3 regions of the Peribacillus phoenicis genome follow, and region 3 is predicted to be linked to each of the others. Evidence: riboswitches for the same ligand, from Rfam matches in the RefSeq annotation. Region 3 holds a riboswitch; each other region holds the start of a gene.
The links. A riboswitch is a leader RNA that binds a small molecule or an ion and turns the genes downstream of it on or off. The one in region 3 is predicted to bind S-adenosylmethionine.
Positions count from the first base shown of each region.

Region 1: linked by a shared signal. The riboswitch ahead of mtnK (S-methyl-5-thioribose kinase) and the one ahead of ABC374_RS20520 (methionine ABC transporter ATP-binding protein) in region 3 are both predicted to bind S-adenosylmethionine.
Region 2: linked by a shared signal. The riboswitch ahead of mmuP (S-methylmethionine permease) and the one ahead of ABC374_RS20520 (methionine ABC transporter ATP-binding protein) in region 3 are both predicted to bind S-adenosylmethionine.

Region 1 is NZ_JBDFMF010000001.1:2,863,332-2,869,776, forward strand. It holds gene ABC374_RS13990 (pyridoxal phosphate-dependent aminotransferase) at 1-655, opposite strand, end outside; gene ABC374_RS13995 (carbon-nitrogen family hydrolase) at 755-1,537, shown strand; SAM riboswitch class I at 1,609-1,762, shown strand; gene mtnK (S-methyl-5-thioribose kinase) at 1,841-3,043, shown strand; gene mtnA (S-methyl-5-thioribose-1-phosphate isomerase) at 3,058-4,104, shown strand; gene ABC374_RS14010 (LCP family protein) at 4,196-5,086, opposite strand; gene ABC374_RS14015 (lmo1851 family serine protease) at 5,201-6,445, opposite strand, start outside.
Region 2 is NZ_JBDFMF010000001.1:2,653,633-2,660,077, forward strand. It holds gene mmuP (S-methylmethionine permease) at 1-1,366, opposite strand, end outside; SAM riboswitch class I at 1,450-1,552, opposite strand; gene ABC374_RS12950 (flavin reductase family protein) at 1,781-2,389, opposite strand; gene ABC374_RS12955 (alpha/beta hydrolase) at 2,407-3,015, opposite strand; gene ABC374_RS12960 (ring-cleaving dioxygenase) at 3,015-3,962, opposite strand; gene ABC374_RS12965 (ring-cleaving dioxygenase) at 3,987-4,964, opposite strand; gene ABC374_RS12970 (nitroreductase family protein) at 5,210-5,809, shown strand; gene ABC374_RS12975 (alpha/beta fold hydrolase) at 5,991-6,445, opposite strand, start outside.
Region 3 is NZ_JBDFMF010000001.1:4,173,065-4,179,509, reverse strand. It holds gene ABC374_RS20540 (RhaT/GlcU family sugar-proton symporter) at 370-1,224, shown strand; gene ABC374_RS20535 (glucose 1-dehydrogenase) at 1,240-2,025, shown strand; gene ABC374_RS20530 (NADPH-dependent FMN reductase) at 2,094-2,639, opposite strand; gene ABC374_RS20525 (GNAT family N-acetyltransferase) at 3,051-3,518, shown strand; SAM riboswitch class I at 3,659-3,770, shown strand; gene ABC374_RS20520 (methionine ABC transporter ATP-binding protein) at 4,007-5,029, shown strand; gene ABC374_RS20515 (methionine ABC transporter permease) at 5,043-5,693, shown strand; gene ABC374_RS20510 (MetQ/NlpA family ABC transporter substrate-binding protein) at 5,715-6,445, shown strand, end outside.

The DNA.
Region 1 (6,445 bases), 1.3 Mb from region 3:
TTTTACCGTCGAATCCTATCGCTCCATAAGCGAAGTCGTGGACCACACAAATTGAATGCTCTTTTGCAAAAGAGACGGTCTCATCAAAGAAACTTTCAGTTGCAGAAGCACCTGTGGGATTGTTCGGATAGTTCAAGAACATCATTTTCGCTTTATCAAGTACTTCTTTATGTATGTCACTGTATTTTGGAAGAAAATCATTTTCTTCTGTCAAGGGCATGAACTCGGTCTTTGCCTGGGCTAAAACAACACCGGAAAGATAATCCGGATAGCCGGGATCCGGAACAAGAATCGTATCACCCGGATTCAATAAACACTGCGGCAGTTCGACAAGACCTGCCTTTCCCCCGAAGAGAATCGCCACTTCACTTTTCGGATCCAGCTTGACACCGTATTCACGTTCATAAAAGACGGCAGCAGCATCTTTTAAATATTGATGCCCCCGGAATGGCGAATATTTATGATTAATCGTTTTTTCAGCGGCAGACTGCAAGCTTTTCACGATATGGTCTGGTGTTGGCTGATCAGGGTTTCCCTGACCTAAATTTATGACATCATGTCCTTGCTCCGTGATGGCATTGACTTTTGCGACTAGTGAGGCAAAAAACTGCTTAGGCAGGTCCTGAAGCTGTCTGGATTTTTCGAATTGCACCATTTATACACCTTCTCTGAAATTTCTTGAAATTCTAGTCACAAATGATATATGTTTATCATAGTCTTGTAAAGCATTTTTTACATATGGGGGTTTTAAACGATGAAGTGGAAAATAGCTTGTATTCAAATGGATATAGCATTCGGGCAACCGGATATCAATTTTCAGGTTGCGGAACAATGGTTGGAAAAAGCAGCACGGTCGGAACCCGATATCGTCATTTTACCAGAGCTTTGGACAACCGGATACGACTTAAGCAGGTTAAATGAGATTGCAGATCAAGAGGCCGAAAAAACGATTGAATTTCTTAAAACACAGGCAAGGAAACACGAGATTCACATCGTAGGCGGTTCCATTGCGAAAAAAACGAGCAAGGGAATCTATAACACCATGATCATCATCGATAAACAGGGAAATCTCATAAAAGAATATGATAAGCTTCACTTATTTCAGTTAATGGATGAACATCATTTCCTGAAGCCAGGAGAAAAGGATGGTTTATTTACTCTTGATGAAAAAATATGTGCTGGTTTCATTTGTTATGACATCCGTTTCCCTGAATGGCAGCGAGCCCATACCGCTAAAGGCGCCGAAGTTCTATTCGTTACGGCTGAATGGCCAAAGCCGAGACTCGATCACTGGAGAGCCTTATTGATTAGCCGTGCCATCGAGAACCAAGCCTATGTTGTAGCCGTTAATCGCTCAGGCTCTGATGTCAATAATATATTTGCCGGTCATTCCTTGATTATTGATCCTTGGGGAAATATCATAAGTGAAGCCGGAGAAGGAAACGAACTCCTGACAGGCACCTTGGACTTCAATAAAGTTTCGGATGCACGTAACAAAATACCTGTATTCGAAGATCGACGTCCTGATTTTTATTAATTTACCCATTGACAAACTATTTAAAAAGTTGATATTATTTTCCCGAAGATTAAAATTTCAGAAAACATTTACTCTTATCAAGAGCAGGCTGAGGGATAAAGGCCCTATGAAGCCCAGCAACCGACTGTAATACCATTGTGAAATGGGGCGGATTCACCGCCGGATTATAAAATCCACAGAGCACGGTGCTAATTCCACCAGAATTCATATTCTGGAAGATAAGAGGTCCGAAGCCAAAACTTCTGCCTCTTTCTATATGAAAGAGGCTTTTTTATTCTTATTTTGAATCCGGAGGGGAAAAGAATGACTCAAAACCATTCAAATTTTAAGAGATTGACAAACGAAACAGCTATAACCCTTGCAAAAAAACTTGGGTTGGTCAATGCGGATGCAAGTTTAACATGTAAAGAAATCGGCGATGGAAACTTAAATTATGTTTTTCATATTACAGACACAGTCACAAATAAAGGAATTATAATTAAACAAGCGGTCCCTTATGCCAAGGTACTTGGCGAAAGCTGGCCGCTGACATTGAAAAGAGCTGCGATTGAGGCGAATGCGTTGATTCATTTCAGAAGTTATTGCCCAGAATTCGTACCGCAAGTCTATTATTCTGATGAACAGCTTGCCATCACGGTCATGGAGGATTTATCGCACTTGAAAATCGTTAGAACAGGATTGATCGAAGGAGATTCATATCCATTGCTTTCTCAGCATATTGGTGAATATGTTGCGAAAACGGCATTTTATACATCCGATTATCATTTAGAACCCTCTGCGAAAAAGGAAGTGGCCCGACATTTCACGAATCCCGAACTCTGCAAAATCACTGAGGTCTTTATTTTCACGGATCCATTTTTTGAGGAACTCCCGGGAGATTTCGAGGTGGAATTGACAGATGCCGCCAAAAATATATGGAATGATAAAGAAGTGATCCTTGAGGTCGCTAAGCTGAAACAAAGCTTTGAAACCGAGCAGGAAGCCTTGCTTCATGGTGATTTACATACTGGAAGTATATTTGCAAGTAAAACTGAAACAAAGGTTATCGATCCGGAATTCGCTTTTTATGGTCCAGTTGGTTTTGACCTTGGTCAATACACCGCCAACCTTCTCTTTCAGGCAGTCACACGTAATAGCGCTGGAAAGGAAGAGATTTTCACACACCTTAATGAATTTTGGAATGCCTTTGAAGAAACTTATTCCGAATTATGGGAAGGCCAAAATAAAAGCCCATTTCGCCATGTGAAAGGTTATCTGCCTTATTTACTGACAAAATTTAAAAAAGATGCATTCGGCTTTGCCGGCTGTGAAATGATTCGGCGAACCATCGGACTTTCCCATGTTGCCGATTTAAATGTCATTGAAGATAAAGAAACAAGGATCGCTGCCAAAACGGCTACATTGGAAATTGGTGCTTTTTTAATTAAAAAACGAGAAGAATTGGATGTTCCAGCTGTAATTGAAGCGTTGAAGCAACGTACACTGCCATCTTATTCAACCATTTAAAAGGAGACCTGCACATGACAAAACTAGCACCATTACCTTATTCGGTACAATGGGCTGATTCCCATATTACATTATTAAATCAACAAGCCCTGCCTTCCATAACTGAATTTATTGAACTTCATTCTGTTGATGATGTATATGACAGCATTTTGACATTAAAAGTTCGCGGTGCCCCAGCAATTGGACTGACAGCAGCATTTGGTGTTGCACTTGGTGCCAAACAGGAAACAACCACTGAATTAGCCGAATTCAAGAAAAATGTAGCAAGGCATATTGAAAAACTCGCCTCGTCACGGCCAACTGCTGTCAACCTTTTTTGGGCGTTAAGGAGGATGGAAATTACCCTGCAAGCTGCGCAAAGCATTTCAACTGCCAAGGAAGCACTTGTATCGGAGGCTAAAGCCATCTTTGCTGAAGATGAAGAAATGTGCAGGAAAATCGGGGAACATGGTTTATCCTTATTCACTAGAGGAGATTCCATTCTAACGCATTGTAATGCTGGGGGAATTGCCACGGCTCGGTATGGCACAGCCTTGGCTCCCTTCCACCTGGCTAAAGAAAAGGACTTTCCGCTAAAAGTGTATGCATGTGAAACAAGGCCTGTCCTGCAAGGGGCGCGTTTGACTGCTTGGGAATTGATGCAAGCGGGGGTGGATGTCACATTAATTTCTGATAATATGGCTGCCCATACGATTCACCAGAAAGCAATAAATGGCATTATCGTCGGTGCCGACAGAATTGCGGCTAATGGAGATACAGCCAATAAAATCGGGACATTGGGATTGGCCATATTAGCCAAGCACTTTGGTATCCCTTTTTACGTGGCCGCTCCATCAACCACATTCGACCTTACTCTCGAGTCCGGCACTTCCATCCCGATCGAAGAACGGAATGAAGCGGAAATCACCTTCATTCAAGGTGTTAGGATCGCTCCCGAAAACGTGAAGACTTTCAATCCTGCCTTTGACGTTACACCGAATCATCTAATTACAAGCATCATTACCGAAAATGGCATCATAACACCGGATTTCATTAAAAACATCCCGCTTTTTGTTAAATGATCCAGGTTGCTTTATTGATGATAAAAAACGAGAAGGATTTCGTATCCCTCTCGTTTTTGTGATTATTCTTGCGAGGTCCACAATACAATTTTTATTTTTTGGAAAAGAACTCCTGAAGTGCCTTCTTATTTTTAGTGTAGTCCATCTCCAAAACGGCTCCGGACTGGGGATATATTTCATCTTTAAAGCTTCCTTCCACTGGAACCCTTAAGGTTTCGACGGTGTCCGGTGTATGGAAGACGGCTTTTGGACCCATTTCCATTATTGTTTTCAGTCCAATATCTGTATCCAAGTACGAGAGTCCTTGTTCGATTATACTAGGAAGGGCTGCCATCCCTTCGAAGGACGAGATTTGATTTATAAACGCTGTTTTTAATTGAACCATTACTTCTTGTTGACGCTCAACCCTTCCAAAATCACTTTCATCGTCATGTCTAAAACGGACATATTTCAATATTTCCTCCCCATGTAAAACATTTTTACCGACGCTTGCTTGAATGCTCATATCATCAATGATTTCCTGGTCCACATTCACCGCTACCCCCTCAGGTGCAAGTAAATCGACCATCTTCACGAATCCCTGAAAGTCAATTACCGCTACATGATCGACCTTGACACCAAAGTTTTCCTGTATGGTTTTCTTGAGAAGTTCCCTTCCACCATAATAATAAGCTGCATTTATTTTGTTATATCCTGATTTATTCCCGGGGATTTTCACATAACTATCACGCATAATCGAAGCCAGCTTCAGTTTTTCCTGCTCAGGAAAATATTTTGCCAGTATAATCGCATCTGATCGAGAATTTTCCTCTCCCCTTGTATCAACACCAATTAACAGAAATGTTTTCACGCTTTCCTGGTTCTCTTCTTTGGTTAGTTTTTTTTCCGTACCTGCATTTCCATTTTGTTTGGGTAAAGGGGCATAAGTGCAGCCTGCCAGAATCAAGATCAATAGATATATGAACAATACCTTTTCTTTCATTACCTCACCTCATCGGAAAATTACCCCTATTCTCTGCCTAATATTGGAATCCTATGCATTAAACGACAAAAATAGCCTGCCAACGATAATCGCTGACAGGCTATTCGGGCAAAATCATTTATTGATTTCTTTCTTTAATACTTCTACCGCCTTTTTCACTTGTGTGTCATTCTTAAGGATTTTCTCCTGGATGACCTGCATCAATTTCATGGTAGTATCATCTTTAATGGTGCCAGTTTCTTTAATTTTTTGTTCCCTTTGGAATGCTGTGACCGCATTCGTTGTTGCTTCATCAAAGAATCCATCTACCTTACCCGGATCATGTCCCGCTTCCTTCAGCATCTCTTCAGCAGCTTTCACTTCACTCGAAGAATCAGATGCTTTCAATTCCTTATCGGGCGAAATGTACGGAAGGCTGGCATAACCAGGAAGCTTCACAGTAATATCCGGCTTGATCCCTTTTTTATGAATCCAATTGCCTTCAGGAGTCAACCATTTAGCTGCCGTATATTTGAAGTTAGATCCATCTTCAAAGTCTTCGGCAGTCTGCACTGTCCCTTTCCCAAATGACTTGACACCAATCAATGGAATGTCCGCAGATTCACTGACAGCCGCTGCAACGATTTCAGAAGCACTGGCACTTCCGTCATCAATCAACACGACTACCGGGATTTTCAGTTCTCCATCATTCTCCGATTTATAGACTTGTTTTTTCCCGCTGCGCTCCTCAACTTGAAGGACCACTTCCCCATTAGGTATGAACAGGCTTGCCATTTCTATTGCTTGATCAAGCAGTCCCCCCGGGTTTCCCCGCAAATCCAATACGAGACCCTTCATATCCTTCTTGGACATTTCTTCAAGCGCCGTTTTCAGCTCTTGGACTGTATGTTCGGAAAAACTGGTGACTTGAATCTTGGCAACTCCATCATCAAGCATTTCCGCATAAACCGTCTCAATCGGAATTGTGTCCCGTTTAATGGTGAGCTCAATCGGTTCCGACTCACCAGCTCTTGAGATGGATAGATCCACTTTCGTACCCTTCTCGCCCCTGATTTTCAGGACAGCTTCAGAAGAGCTTAGCCCTTCAACGCTTTTACCGTCCACACTTAAAATGATATCATTCGGCTTTACCCCCGCTTTTTCTGCTGGGGACCCTTTTATAGGTGAGACGACCATGATTTGTCCATCCTGCTCCTGAATCTCGGCACCGATTCCTTCAAAAGATGAAGAGATGCTTTCATGGAAACTAGATGCTTCCTTTTTATCCATATAAGCAGAGTAGGGATCATCCAATGATTTGATCATTCCATTAATTGCGCCGTCAACCAGCTTTTCTTCATCAACCTCTTCATAATAGTT
Region 2 (6,445 bases), 1.5 Mb from region 3:
TATATGTTTTTGTCACATAATAACTTCCATAGCAAAACAAAATAAATGGAATGCCACAATATAGTGCAATTCGTTGTGTAGGATCAAATGCAATTCCTATACAAGAAGCCAGGCATAGCATAAAAGAAACGATTGGTACGAGTGGATATAATGGCGTTCGATAAGCCAAGTCATTTACTGAATTTCCTTCTTTTATATATCGTCTGCGAAATCGAAACTGTGACACGCTAATACTCATCCAAACTATAACCACGGCTAGACCAGAAATCGATACAAGCACTATGTAAACAGTATCCGGTGCAATAATACTCGAGAACAGGGCTAAGCAGCCGCCCAACATACTGAAAAGGACTGCATTTAGCGGAACTCCCCGTTTTGTCAATTTTGCAAATATTGGTGATATAGTTTCCTTATCTGCAAGTGACCAAAGCATTCTGGATGATGCATACAGTCCTGAGTTTGCAGCAGATAAAATGGCAGTTAATATAACAAAGTTCATAATATCCGCTGCATATGGCACACCAATCCGTTCAAGAACTGCCACAAAGGGGCTTTCTAATACGCTTGCATCCGAAATAGGCAATAATGCGGACAATACAACGATGGTTCCTACAAAAAAGATAATCAATCTCCATAATGTCATACGGATTGCCTTTGGTATCGTTTTTTCTGGATTCACAGTTTCTCCAGCTGCAATTCCGATTAATTCAGTTCCAGAGAATGCGAAATTCACCGCAAGCATCGTCATTAGAATGGCAAAAGCACCATTCGGAAATAAACCTTCACTTGTAAAATTGGAGAATAACGGAGCAGATTGTGAATGAATTATTGGAATAAAACCTAGCATTGCCGCTGCTCCCAAAATAATAAAAATTACAATGGCAAATACCTTAATAGACGCAAACCAGAATTCGGATTCAGCGAAAAATTTAACGGTCCACGCGTTTAATGCCAAGACCAATATGGTAAATAGTGCACTCCATATCCAGACATTGATTGATGGAAACCATCTCTGCATCAACAATCCTGCAGCCGTGAATTCCGAACCTAGTGCAACAGTCCAAGTTAGCCAATACAACCAGGCTACTGTATACCCTGTCCCAGGACCTATGTATTTAGCTGAGTAGCTATGAAACGCACCTGTCTCGGGCATATGTACTGCCAGTTCACCCAGACATAGCATGACTAGATAAACCACTAATGCCCCAATCAGATACGAAAGGATGGTGCCAAATGGGCCAGCCTGTTGAATCGTATAACCCGAACTTAAGAATAAACCTGTTCCAATCACCCCGCCAAGCGATAGCATTATTATATGCCGTGCCTGCATTTTCCTTTGAAAATCATGATTCCTTTTGTTCTCCATTCTTACTCTCCTTTATCTTGCATCCAGAAAAAACGAAAACGCACTCTAAAAAAGAGTGCGTTACTGACAAATAAACACGTACGGTCTTATCTATCAAGGTTTCACCCCCTGGAATTAGCACAGTGTCATTGCAGACCTGTTGCTGAGGTTTCATAGGGCCAGTCCCTCCACCTCTCTGGATAAGAAATTATTTTTTTATAACTTTATCAATCTATGCAAAAATTGTCAAGTTTTGTTTCGGTTTGTAAAGACTTCCTTTAAAATCCAAACGATCATCGCACCTTTGGCATAGATATGAACTTGTTTTTGGAACAGTCGCTTACAGTATTAGAATTGCAGATAATGCTAACCGGGAATAATTTTAAAAAAATGACGACACCTTAAAAGATGACGCCATTTTTTCTTTCTTATTCCTTAAGGTCGTTGTATTTCAAATAATTCCCCTAGTTTTGTATAAGTATGACCCGCTAATCTTGCTACAGGTTTTAGCCCATTCTGGTCAATCCGGCCATTATGGTAAATCTCCTGCTCTATATGATAGCAGACTATTTTCCCTATCAATAAATCACAACCAGGTTTATTCTTGGAACCTGCCAATGGTATCGCATGCTCCAATGTGCATTCAAAGCGTACCTTCGCTTCTTGCAATCCTGGTACCGACACCTTCTCACTAACAGCCTGAGTGAAATTGGTAAGACCCAATTCACTTTCGTCAGACGGGAGTTCCTTGGCCGTTCGATTTGCATCAGCAACATTATCTTCATCAGTGATATGAACAACGAATTCACCTGTTTGAATTGCATTTCGGGCAGTGTCCTTCGAAACTCCTTCTTTCCGTTGAACAGAAATAGAAATCATAGGAGGATTGGAACTGACTATGTTAAAAAAACTGAACGGAGCTATATTGATTGTACCGGTTTCGGATTGTGTCGTAACCAGGGCTATTGGTCTCGGTATGATGCTTCCAGTCAAAAACTTATAATTCTCCCGTTCAGTAAGACTTTCAGGATTAACTGAAATCATCTTCATCCCTCCCATTCTTATAAAAAGTTCTTTTGAAACCATGAACTTGCTGCATCAACCTCTGAACGTGTTAACTGATGACCGTAATTTTCCCAGTGAACATCCACCGCAGCACCAGCTTGCAGTAAAATTTGATTAAGTTCATCAGTTTCTGCTGCCGGGCAAATCGGATCGTTTTTACCTGCAGCAATGAATACAGGTATATCCGAAAGGGACGGCAAAGCAATCCCGCGTCTAGGCACCATTGGATGATGAAGAATCGCTCCTTTTAATGCCCCTTCAAAATGGAACATCAAACTTGCTGCTATGTTTGCACCATTAGAATAACCTAATGCCACCACTCTGTCACGATCGAAGTCATATTGTCCGGACGCTGATTCCAAGAAGTCATAAAGCTCCTTCGTACGGAAAATCAAATCTTCTTCATCAAAAACTCCTTCAGCCAGCCGGCGGAAATAACGGGGCATTCCGTTTTCAAGTACATTTCCCCGTACGCTGAGTACGGATGATCCCGGTGAAACCATTTCAGATAATGGCAAGAGATCCGTTTCCGTTCCTCCAGTGCCATGTAAAAGCAAAAGCAACGGTGCATCTGGATTACTTCCTTTTTGAAAAATATGCTTCATCATTTATCCTCCTCTAGTACTCTCGGCACTGCCGGCAGTAACGTTTTTTCCATGATCTCCCTTTTTTCTTCAAGCCAGGGCGGCAGCATTAATTTACTACCCATCGTTTCCTTCGTTTCATCATGAGCAAAGCCAGGTGGATCTGTGGCAATTTCAAAGAGTATGCCTCCATCTTCCCTGAAATAAATGGCATCGAAGTATTGGCGGTCTGTAAAGGGTGTCACGCCATAGCCATGGTTTGCGATATGCTCCCTCCATTCTTTATGATCTTCATTATCGCTTGCACGCCATGCAAGATGATGGACAGTTCCCACTCCGATTTTCCCATTTGGCAAAACAGTTTTTTTAACATCTACCAAATTTCCGATGTCCGATGTGGATTTGAAGCGGATGAAATCACCCTCTTCCCCCATCTTTTGCAAACCCATCACTTCCTCTAATAGTTCCATCGTTTTGATCGGTTTCGACGTCAATAATACCGCACCGCCGAATCCCTTGATCGCCTTGTCAGCTGGTACACCGCCGAATGACCACTCGCTATTTTTACCTTCTTTACGCTCAACCAGTTCAAGTTGCAATCCATGTGGATCCTGAAATCCCAGATAATCCTCGCCGAAGCGTGAGATCTTTTCAAAGTCAATATTAAATTTACCCAAGCGCGTTTCCCAGAAGCCCATTGAACCTTCCGGAACGGCATATGTTGTAATCCCCACTTGTCCGGAGCCAATTGTCCCTCGGTATGCCCCAGGCCAAGGAAAGAAAGTGATGATAGTGCCCGGTGAACCTGATTCATCTCCGAAATATAAATGATAGGTGCCTGGATCATCAAAATTAACGGTTTTCTTCACCATACGCATTCCCAGCACTCCAGCATAAAAATCCACATTCTCTTGAGGATTGCCTACAATTGCGGTTATATGATGTATTCCTGCATTTTGGTTTTGCATGCCGATTACTTCCTTTCCCGTTGATTAATTTGTTGATTTTGTATTCAGTGGTTTTAAATTCGATTCAATATCCTTTCTTTTTGATTCTAAAAATGGCGGCAGGGCAAGGTTCTCACCTAGGTGCTGCTCTGCTTCATCCACTGCAAAACCAGGTCCATCAGTAGCTAGTTCAAATAATATGCCATTCGGCTCCCTAAAATACAGTGAACGAAAATAAAAGCGGTCCACATATCCAGAGTTCACGAATTTTGATTCACTAATTTTTTCTATCCATTTTCTCAGTTCTTCTTCATTATCCACCCGAAAGGCAACATGGTGTACTCCACCCCTCCCCAACCTTTCCCGAGGAATGTCATTCCTTTCTTCAATATGAAGTTCCGCTCCTGTTCCTCCCTCACCTGTCTCGTAAACGACAATTGGATTTTGCCCCCTAATTGAAGAAGGATATGTGCCTGATTTCCTGAACCCCAATACCTCGGAAAGAACAATTTCTGTTTGTTCAATATTAGGTACAGTAAGTCTTACCGGTCCTAACCCAAGGATGGAAAACTCTTTCGGTACCGGGCTTCCAACCCATGGTGATCCTCCCTGAACGCCGTTATTATCCTGATCGGAAACTAGAAGTAGCCTCTGCCCTTCAGGATCTTTAAAAGAAAGCACCTTCCTTTCAAAACGGCTCGATATTTCATCATGCTCAACATTGAATTCCACAAACCGTTTTTTCCAATATCCTAGAGCTTCATCATCTCTAACCCTTAAAGAAATTTCTGAAATGCTATTGTTTCCCTCATGAGTGCGGGCAGCATTGGGAATTTCAAAAAACGTCAATTCCGTACCCGGAGAACCAATTTGATCTCCATAAAATAAGTGATACACACGAACATCATCTTGATTCACCGTTTTTTTGATTAATCGCATCCCTAAGACTTTTGTGTAGAAATCAAAGTTTTTTCCCGCTTTAGCTGTAATCGCCGAAACATGATGTAATCCTTTTAATTCCATCCTTACCACTCCTATCTTTATAAATCTCCCCTTACAGAGATGAAATAATCCGTAAATAATATCTCGAATTCGAGGTATTTAACCAAACATATAATACTTTTAATAAAAATATCTTGATTTAAAGATAAATGACAGCGATAAATTTGTCAACCATTTTCATTCAAATAATTTCACCCGTATACACTTTTCATAAAATAATAAAATCAGGTCAAAATAAGTCGGTATAATGAATGGAGGTTTGATATATGGCTAAAGATTTTTTTAGCGCAATTGAAGATAGACGCTCTTATTATTCCCTTAGCAAGGAACGTGTTGTCCCTAATAAAAGGATTAAAGAAGTTATCGATCATGCCGTTCAATATTCCCCTTCCGCTTTCAACTCCCAAAGTGCAAGAGTGATTGTTTTAACTGGTCAAAGCCACGACCAATTATGGGATATCACGAAAAACACATTAAGAAAAGCTGTCGGTGACAAAGATTTTGAAAAAACGGAAGAAAAAATGAAGTCATTTATAAATGGTTATGGTACGGTTTTATTCTTTGAAGACCAGGCCATTATAACAAGGCTTCAAGAACAATTCAAAACGTATGCCGAAAACTTTCCGATTTGGTCGAACCAATCGTCTGCCATTTTACAATTTGTCGTATGGACTTCCTTGGAAATTGAGGGTTTTGGTGCAAGCCTTCAGCATTATAATCCTTTAATCGATGACGAAGTGAGAAAAACATGGGATATATCACGCGATTGGAAACTCATCGCTCAGATGCCCTTTGGAAAACCCACTGCAGAGCCTGGTGATAAAGACTTCACACCACTTGAAGAACGAGTGAAATATTATCAATGATACAATAGGGGCTGGCTCTACACAATGAGCCAGCCCCTTCATTTATTTCACCTTAGTAATCCGGAAATGTTGCAAAATATTTTGAAAATATCAATGCCGCAAAGCCCATATATTCAATAACCGGCATAATTTTAAAATTCTCACTGGCGTTAAACACGTATATTTCACATCCCCCAGTAACCTATTGAATTGGTGATGAACGTCCTGGTAGCCATTCCTTCAAATAATATGGGAGTCCACCGGAATATTGTTTAGCCGCATGGCCGCTTTTCAGTAGGCTATATGTCTTATCCTTACAAGTTAAATGCTCCATTACCGGATAAATCATTTCCTGAGGGACCAATCGATCATACTTACTTGCAATGACCAAAACACTAGCATCAATTTTCGATAGCTTCGCTTTTTTCCCCCTTACCTTAAAGCCCCCATTAACCAAGCGATTTTTTATCAAAAGGTCTTTGGTTATTTGTTTGGCAGCTGCTCCGGATAACGGCACATGCCCATTGATCCACGCATTGAAGCGGCGCCAATTCTTAACGTATTCCTCATCATCCGCTTGATTCAATAATGATAAATACGGTGATATATAGATAGGAGATGTAATTAAACGGATTCCATATTTAACAGCACTGGCTG
Region 3 (6,445 bases):
GACGTTAATTTCCGCTCCAGGTACTCGCTTTCCGCGGGCGGTCAGGGAGCCTCCTCGGCTTGCGCCTGCGGGGTCTCCCTTAGACGCGCTTTTCCCGCAGGAGTCTCGCACCTTTCTCTCCAATCAACTTTGTTATAACATTTAGATAGAAGGAGTTAAAGGTTTGGTTTGGGAACATCATTGATGAAAGATATGTTTAGTATCAATAAAAAGGGCTGCCTCTGCAGCCCTTTTTGTGTTGAACACTATTTTTGGCAAAAACACTTCATAAAATTACCAAGGGTCAATTCAAAAAAAGCGAACATATTAAAAAGAAGACATAAGGAAATTTACTGCTTAGTTTTGAACTTACATATATGGGGGTTGAAAATGGATATATTATTAGCTCTCTTGCCGGCAATATTCTGGGGAAGCATCGTTTTATTTAATGTGAAACTCGGGGGTGGGCCCTATAGTCAAACACTGGGTACAACGATTGGCGCATTGATTTTTTCAATAGGTGTTTATATTTTTGCCGATATTAAGTTGTCATTGCTGGTGTTTGGAGTCGGAGTTGTTTCTGGATTGTTTTGGGCCGTTGGACAAGCTAATCAGCTTAAGAGCATTGATTTAATGGGAGTATCCAAAACAATGCCGATATCTACTGGAATGCAGCTCATTTCAACGACTTTATTCGGGGTCATCGTTTTTAACGAATGGTCAACAATGAAAGCAATCATTTTAGGCGTCTTGGCATTAGTCTTCATTATTATAGGAATTGTCTTGACCTCACTGGAGGATAAAGAATCAAAAGAGGGCAAATCGGGAAACTTGAAGAAAGGAATTGTTATTCTCCTCATCTCGACATTCGGTTATTTGGTTTATGTGGTCGTGGCCCGTCTTTTTGATGTTGATGGGTGGTCAGCGTTGTTCCCTCAAGCGATAGGGATGGTGATAGGCGGTCTGTTATTGACTTTTAAACATAAACCGTTTAACAAATATACGATTCGCAATATCATTCCGGGATTGATATGGGCTGCAGGGAACATGTTTTTATTCATATCCCAGCCCCGTGTGGGAGTGGCCACTAGTTTTTCCCTTTCGCAAATGGGCATTGTCATCTCAACTCTTGGCGGGATCATCATTTTACGTGAAAAGAAAACGAAGCGCCAACTAATTGGAATCATAATCGGAATTATCTTGATCATCATAGCTGGGATTATGCTCGGAATGGCAAAAAGTTAAGTGGAGGGTGATTATATGTATACAGATTTAGAAGGTAAGGTCGTTGTTATAACCGGTTCATCCACTGGTTTAGGAAAAGCGATGGCCATTCGCTTTGCTAAGGAAAAGGCAAAGGTCGTGGTTAATTATCGCACTAAATCAGAGGAAGCGGATAGTGTAATGGAGGAAATCAAAACAAATGGCGGGGAAGCTATTGCAGTAAAAGGCGATGTCACCGTTGAAGAAGATGTGATTAACCTTGTTCAATCAGCGATAAAGAATTTCGGGAAACTCGATATATTCATCAATAATGCAGGAATTGAAAATCCGGTTCCGTCTCACGAGATGCCGTTAAGCGACTGGAATAGGGTAATCAATACCAACTTAACGGGAAATTTCTTAGGCTGCCGTGAAGCTATCAAGTATTTTGTCGAGAACGACATTAAAGGGAATGTTATAAATATGTCCAGTGTACATGAGATGATACCCTGGCCTTTATTCGTTCACTATGCGGCAAGCAAGGGCGGGGTGAAGCTGCTTACGGAGACCCTGGCTCTTGAATATGCACCAAAAGGGATCCGTGTAAACAGCATTGGTCCTGGAGCCATCGCCACACCAATAAATGCCGACAAGCTTGAAGATCCCGAAAAGAAGAAGGATCTTGAAAGCATGATTCCGATGGGGTATATCGGAAAGCCTGAAGAAATTGCTGCGGTTGCTGCATGGCTGGCATCTTCAGAGTCCAGTTATGTAACGGGTATCACTCTTTTCGCAGACGGCGGAATGACAAAATACCCAGCGTTCCAAGCTGGAAGAGGATGAATTTTGTTTTATGATGCAACAAGAATCCCAGCAGGTTTAATCCTGCTGGGATTCTTGTTTTAAAAGCATTAACGAGTATGATGATTATACCAGCTAATGAAATTATCGACGACCGTATCGATAAACTGGACAGTCGACTCATGTGTAAGTTTGCCTTCGTTATCGATTTTGTCATGCACTGCACCAACATATACTTCATTCCCGGGAAGGAGTGGGGAGGAGATGCCTATTGCGAATAAGATTTCACGCAAATGCAATTGAGCTTTAACCGTTCCTAATTGCCCCATTGACGCACCCATGATCCATGATGGTTTTCCGATCAAGACTTTATCGACACGTGATAACCAATCGATAGCATTGCCCAATACTCCTGGAATCGTACCGTTGTATTCAGGTGTTACCCACAAGACTGCATCTGCTTCGGCCACTTTACTTTTAAATTCTTTTACAACTAATGGAGGGTCATTTTCAATATCTTGATCATAAAAAGGTAAATCCCGAATGTTCAAGATTTCGAGATCGAACCGATCTTGATATCTAGATTGAATATATTTGGCAAGCTTAAGGTTGTAAGACTCTTTACGGATACTTCCCACTATTGCAACAACTTTCATCTTCAATACCTCCAATGATTTTTATAATGGATAATCATGTAAATGTATTCCACTTACCTATTATAATTGGAATATAAATGAAAGGGAAAAAGGATGCTTGGGAAAAAGTTGAGTTAGAGCTGAATAAACTAATTCCTCTCGAACATTCATACCCTGCAAAGTTAGACTCAAAAATTATAATCAATTTGTTTGTGCCAACCCAATCCCCATTACTAGACCTCTCCCAACAATATTGCATTTGTTTTTAATTTAATATTATGGACATTCCTATAGGGATTAAGGCAAAATCCTTTCAGAAAAAATGAAATAAGACGCTTGAAAAAGTAAATAATGAAATTTTATAAAGAGCGTAAGTAAAATGAGTTTGTTTGCTTGAAAACTATTTCACTAAAATGATAGGGGTGGATGAAGTTGATCTTTCGCACCATTGATACGGACAAAGATAAAGATACTATCGTTAAATTCCGGAAAGATTCCTTTGTTGTAAGTTTTGGAACTGAAGCTGGCTTTGGAGATGAAAATACTTATCTGCAACGAATGGAAGAAAGGGTCCGCAAATTTCCTGGGGGACAGGTGATCATTGAAAATGACCAAGTACCGATTGGACAAATGGAACTTCGAATTCGGGAGTATGAAGGAACTGAGATCGGCTATGTAGATCTATTTTATCTTATTCCCGAATACCGCAGTAAAGGCCTTGGCAAGGAATTGGTTCGCTACGCAGAAAACTTTTTCAGGCAATTTAATGTATCCGAATACCATTTAAGGGTTTCTCCGGATAATCAAAGGGCGATTCGTTTATATACGAATTCAGGCATGATGAAGATAAGGGAGGAAAGTCAAAAACACCTTGTATGGAGAATGAGTAAATCATTATAAAATATAATTTTTAATTATATTAATATAATTAAAAATTATCAATTCACTATACTGTGAAAATATTTTAAGCGGTGAAAAATATGGTTGACTTTAGAGAAATTAGAATATATAGTGAAGGACATAATTAAATATAACGTTAATTCTTATCAAGAGATGTGGAGGGACTTGGCCCTATGATACCTCGGCAGCGGGTTTTTACTTTTGTAAAAATACTGTGCTAATTCCAACGGACGAAAGTTTGAAAGATAAGAAGGAGCTTTTCTTAGATAATTAAATTAAGAGTTTACTCTTTTTTATGTCTAAAAGAGGCCTCTTCTGTCTGACGACGGAAGAGGCCTCTTTTGTTTATTCAAAATGTATATGGTTATTTGGAGAATTGGTGCAATTACTCGTGAGTTTCGAATTTAACCCTATCATTATGAAACTTTGCAAAGCTCTTCTCACTGGATAATGAATTCGTACAAATAAACAACATGGGGGGAGATTGGATGATTGAGTTTCAAAATGTTAAAAAGGTTTATCAAACAAAGAAACAGACTGTCGAGGCTTTGAAGGGCATTAATTTGACAGTGGAAAAGGGGGATATATTCGGTGTAGTCGGTTATAGCGGGGCCGGAAAGAGTACGTTGATCAGGCTGGTTAACTTGCTTGAAGATCCTTCAGATGGTTCGGTGATTGTTGGGGGCAAGGATTTAATCAAATTAAGCCCGAAGGAATTACGGGTAGAAAAGAAAAAAATCGGGATGATTTTTCAGCATTTCAACTTGCTAAACTCCAAGACTGTTTTTGATAACATTGCCATGCCGCTGGTTTTATCGGGAACTCCGGCTAAGGAAATCAAAAACCGTGTAGGCGAGCTGTTGGAGTTCGTTGGCTTATCGAGCAAGGCGAAGAGTTATCCGGATCAATTATCGGGAGGTCAAAAGCAGCGGATCGGCATTGCGAGAGCTTTGGCTACAAATCCATCGATCTTATTGTGTGATGAAGCTACGTCGGCATTGGATCCACAAACAACGAGTGCCGTTCTGCAGCTCTTAAAGAAAATTAATAAAGAATACAATATTACCATTCTGCTAATCACTCATGAGATGTCTGTCATCAGGGAAATTTGCAATAAGGTAGCGGTCATGGAGGGCGGATGCGTCGTTGAACAAGGTTCGGTTTTCGAAGTGTTTGCGAAGCCGCAAACGGATATTGCAAAAAACTTCGTGAGAACGGTCATACATGACGAAATTCCACAAAGTTTCCTAAAAAGCATAGGATCCCATATCCCGATTATTTGGAAAATTAATTTTATTGGGACTACTTCGGGTACTCCTTTACTTTCAACGATCTCGAAGAAATATGATGTTCATTTAAGTGTTTTATCAGCCAATATTTCTGAAATTCAGGAAACGCCTTTCGGGAATTTGATCATCGAAGTGACAGGGAACAAAAATGAGGTGGATAAGGCTTATCAATATATTAAAGATGAGGGGATTCTCGTCCAGGAGGTGCAGATAAATGGGTAATACGCTTTGGGGAATGGAAATTACAGCAGAGCAGTTGTTGACAGCTTTCGGTGACACACTTTATATGGTAGCCATTTCATTGGTGTTTTCCGGATTGATCGGGCTTCCGCTCGGTATCCTGCTTGTCATTACAAGAAAGGGTCACATCCTGGAGAATAAATGGATTTTTAATGTATTGAACCCGATCATCAATATATTGCGGTCGGTTCCTTTCATCATCTTGCTTGTAGCAGTTATTCCGCTTACCAGAATGATTGTAGGCAGTGCAATCGGAATGAATGCGGCCATTGTTCCGCTAATCTTTTACGCGGCTCCTTATATTGCCCGGCTTGTTGAGAACTCCCTGTTGGAAGTGGACAAAGGGATCATCGAGGCCGCTCAGGCGATGGGTGCGACGACATGGCAAATCATTTATCGCTTTTTGATTCCCGAGGGACTTAGTTCGTTGATCCTAACATTTACAACAGCGACTATCGGGCTTGTTGGAGCTACGGCCATGGCAGGTGCTGTCGGGGCAGGCGGGGTCGGGGATCTAGCTTTGGCTTACGGTTATCAAAGGTTCGATACGATGACGATGGTCGTCACAGTAGCGGCGCTCGTGATCATCGTTCAATTATTGCAATCCACCGGGAATTTTATTTCAAGAAAAATCAGAAGAAGATAAAAATAACAGGAGGTAGGAGAAATGAAGAAAATCTTATTAACGATCATAGTATTGGCATTGGGAATAGTGTCTGCAGCATGCGGGAAAGAAGAAGGTGCATCAGGCGGTTCGGATGATGTGAAAACAGTGAAAGTCGGTGTCAGCAGCGGGGATACGAGAACATGGGAATACATTGTCGACATAGCGAAAGAGGAAGGGCTTAATATCGAACTGGTCACTTTCAATGATTATATCCAACCGAACCTTGCGTTAAGTGAAGGTGAAATTGATGCCAATTCATTCCAAACGGTCGCTTACTTCGATGAATTCGTTCAAGACCAAAATCTGAAATTAGAGGCCATCGGGTCGACTGTCATTGCACCTATGGGCCTTTATTCTAAAAAACATAAAGATCTTAAAAGTCTTCCGGATGGCGCTACGATTGCCGTTCCGAATGAAGCAACAAACTTTGGCCGTGCACTACTCCTTCTTCAGGAAGCTGGATTGATTACATTGAAAGAGGAATTCAATGGATCGGGTTCATTGGAAATCATTAAGGAAAATCCGAAAAACTTGAAAATCCAACCTGTTGCTGCAGGCAATACACCGCGTCTATTGGATGATGCCGATGCTTCAGCCATCAATAATAACTTTGCCGTCGAAGCGGGCCTTACTTTAAAAGATTCTTTATTCCATGAAAGTAAAACGGCGAAACCGTATATTAATATCATTGCAGTTAAAAAGGGTAATGCCGATCGTCCTGAGTTGCAAAA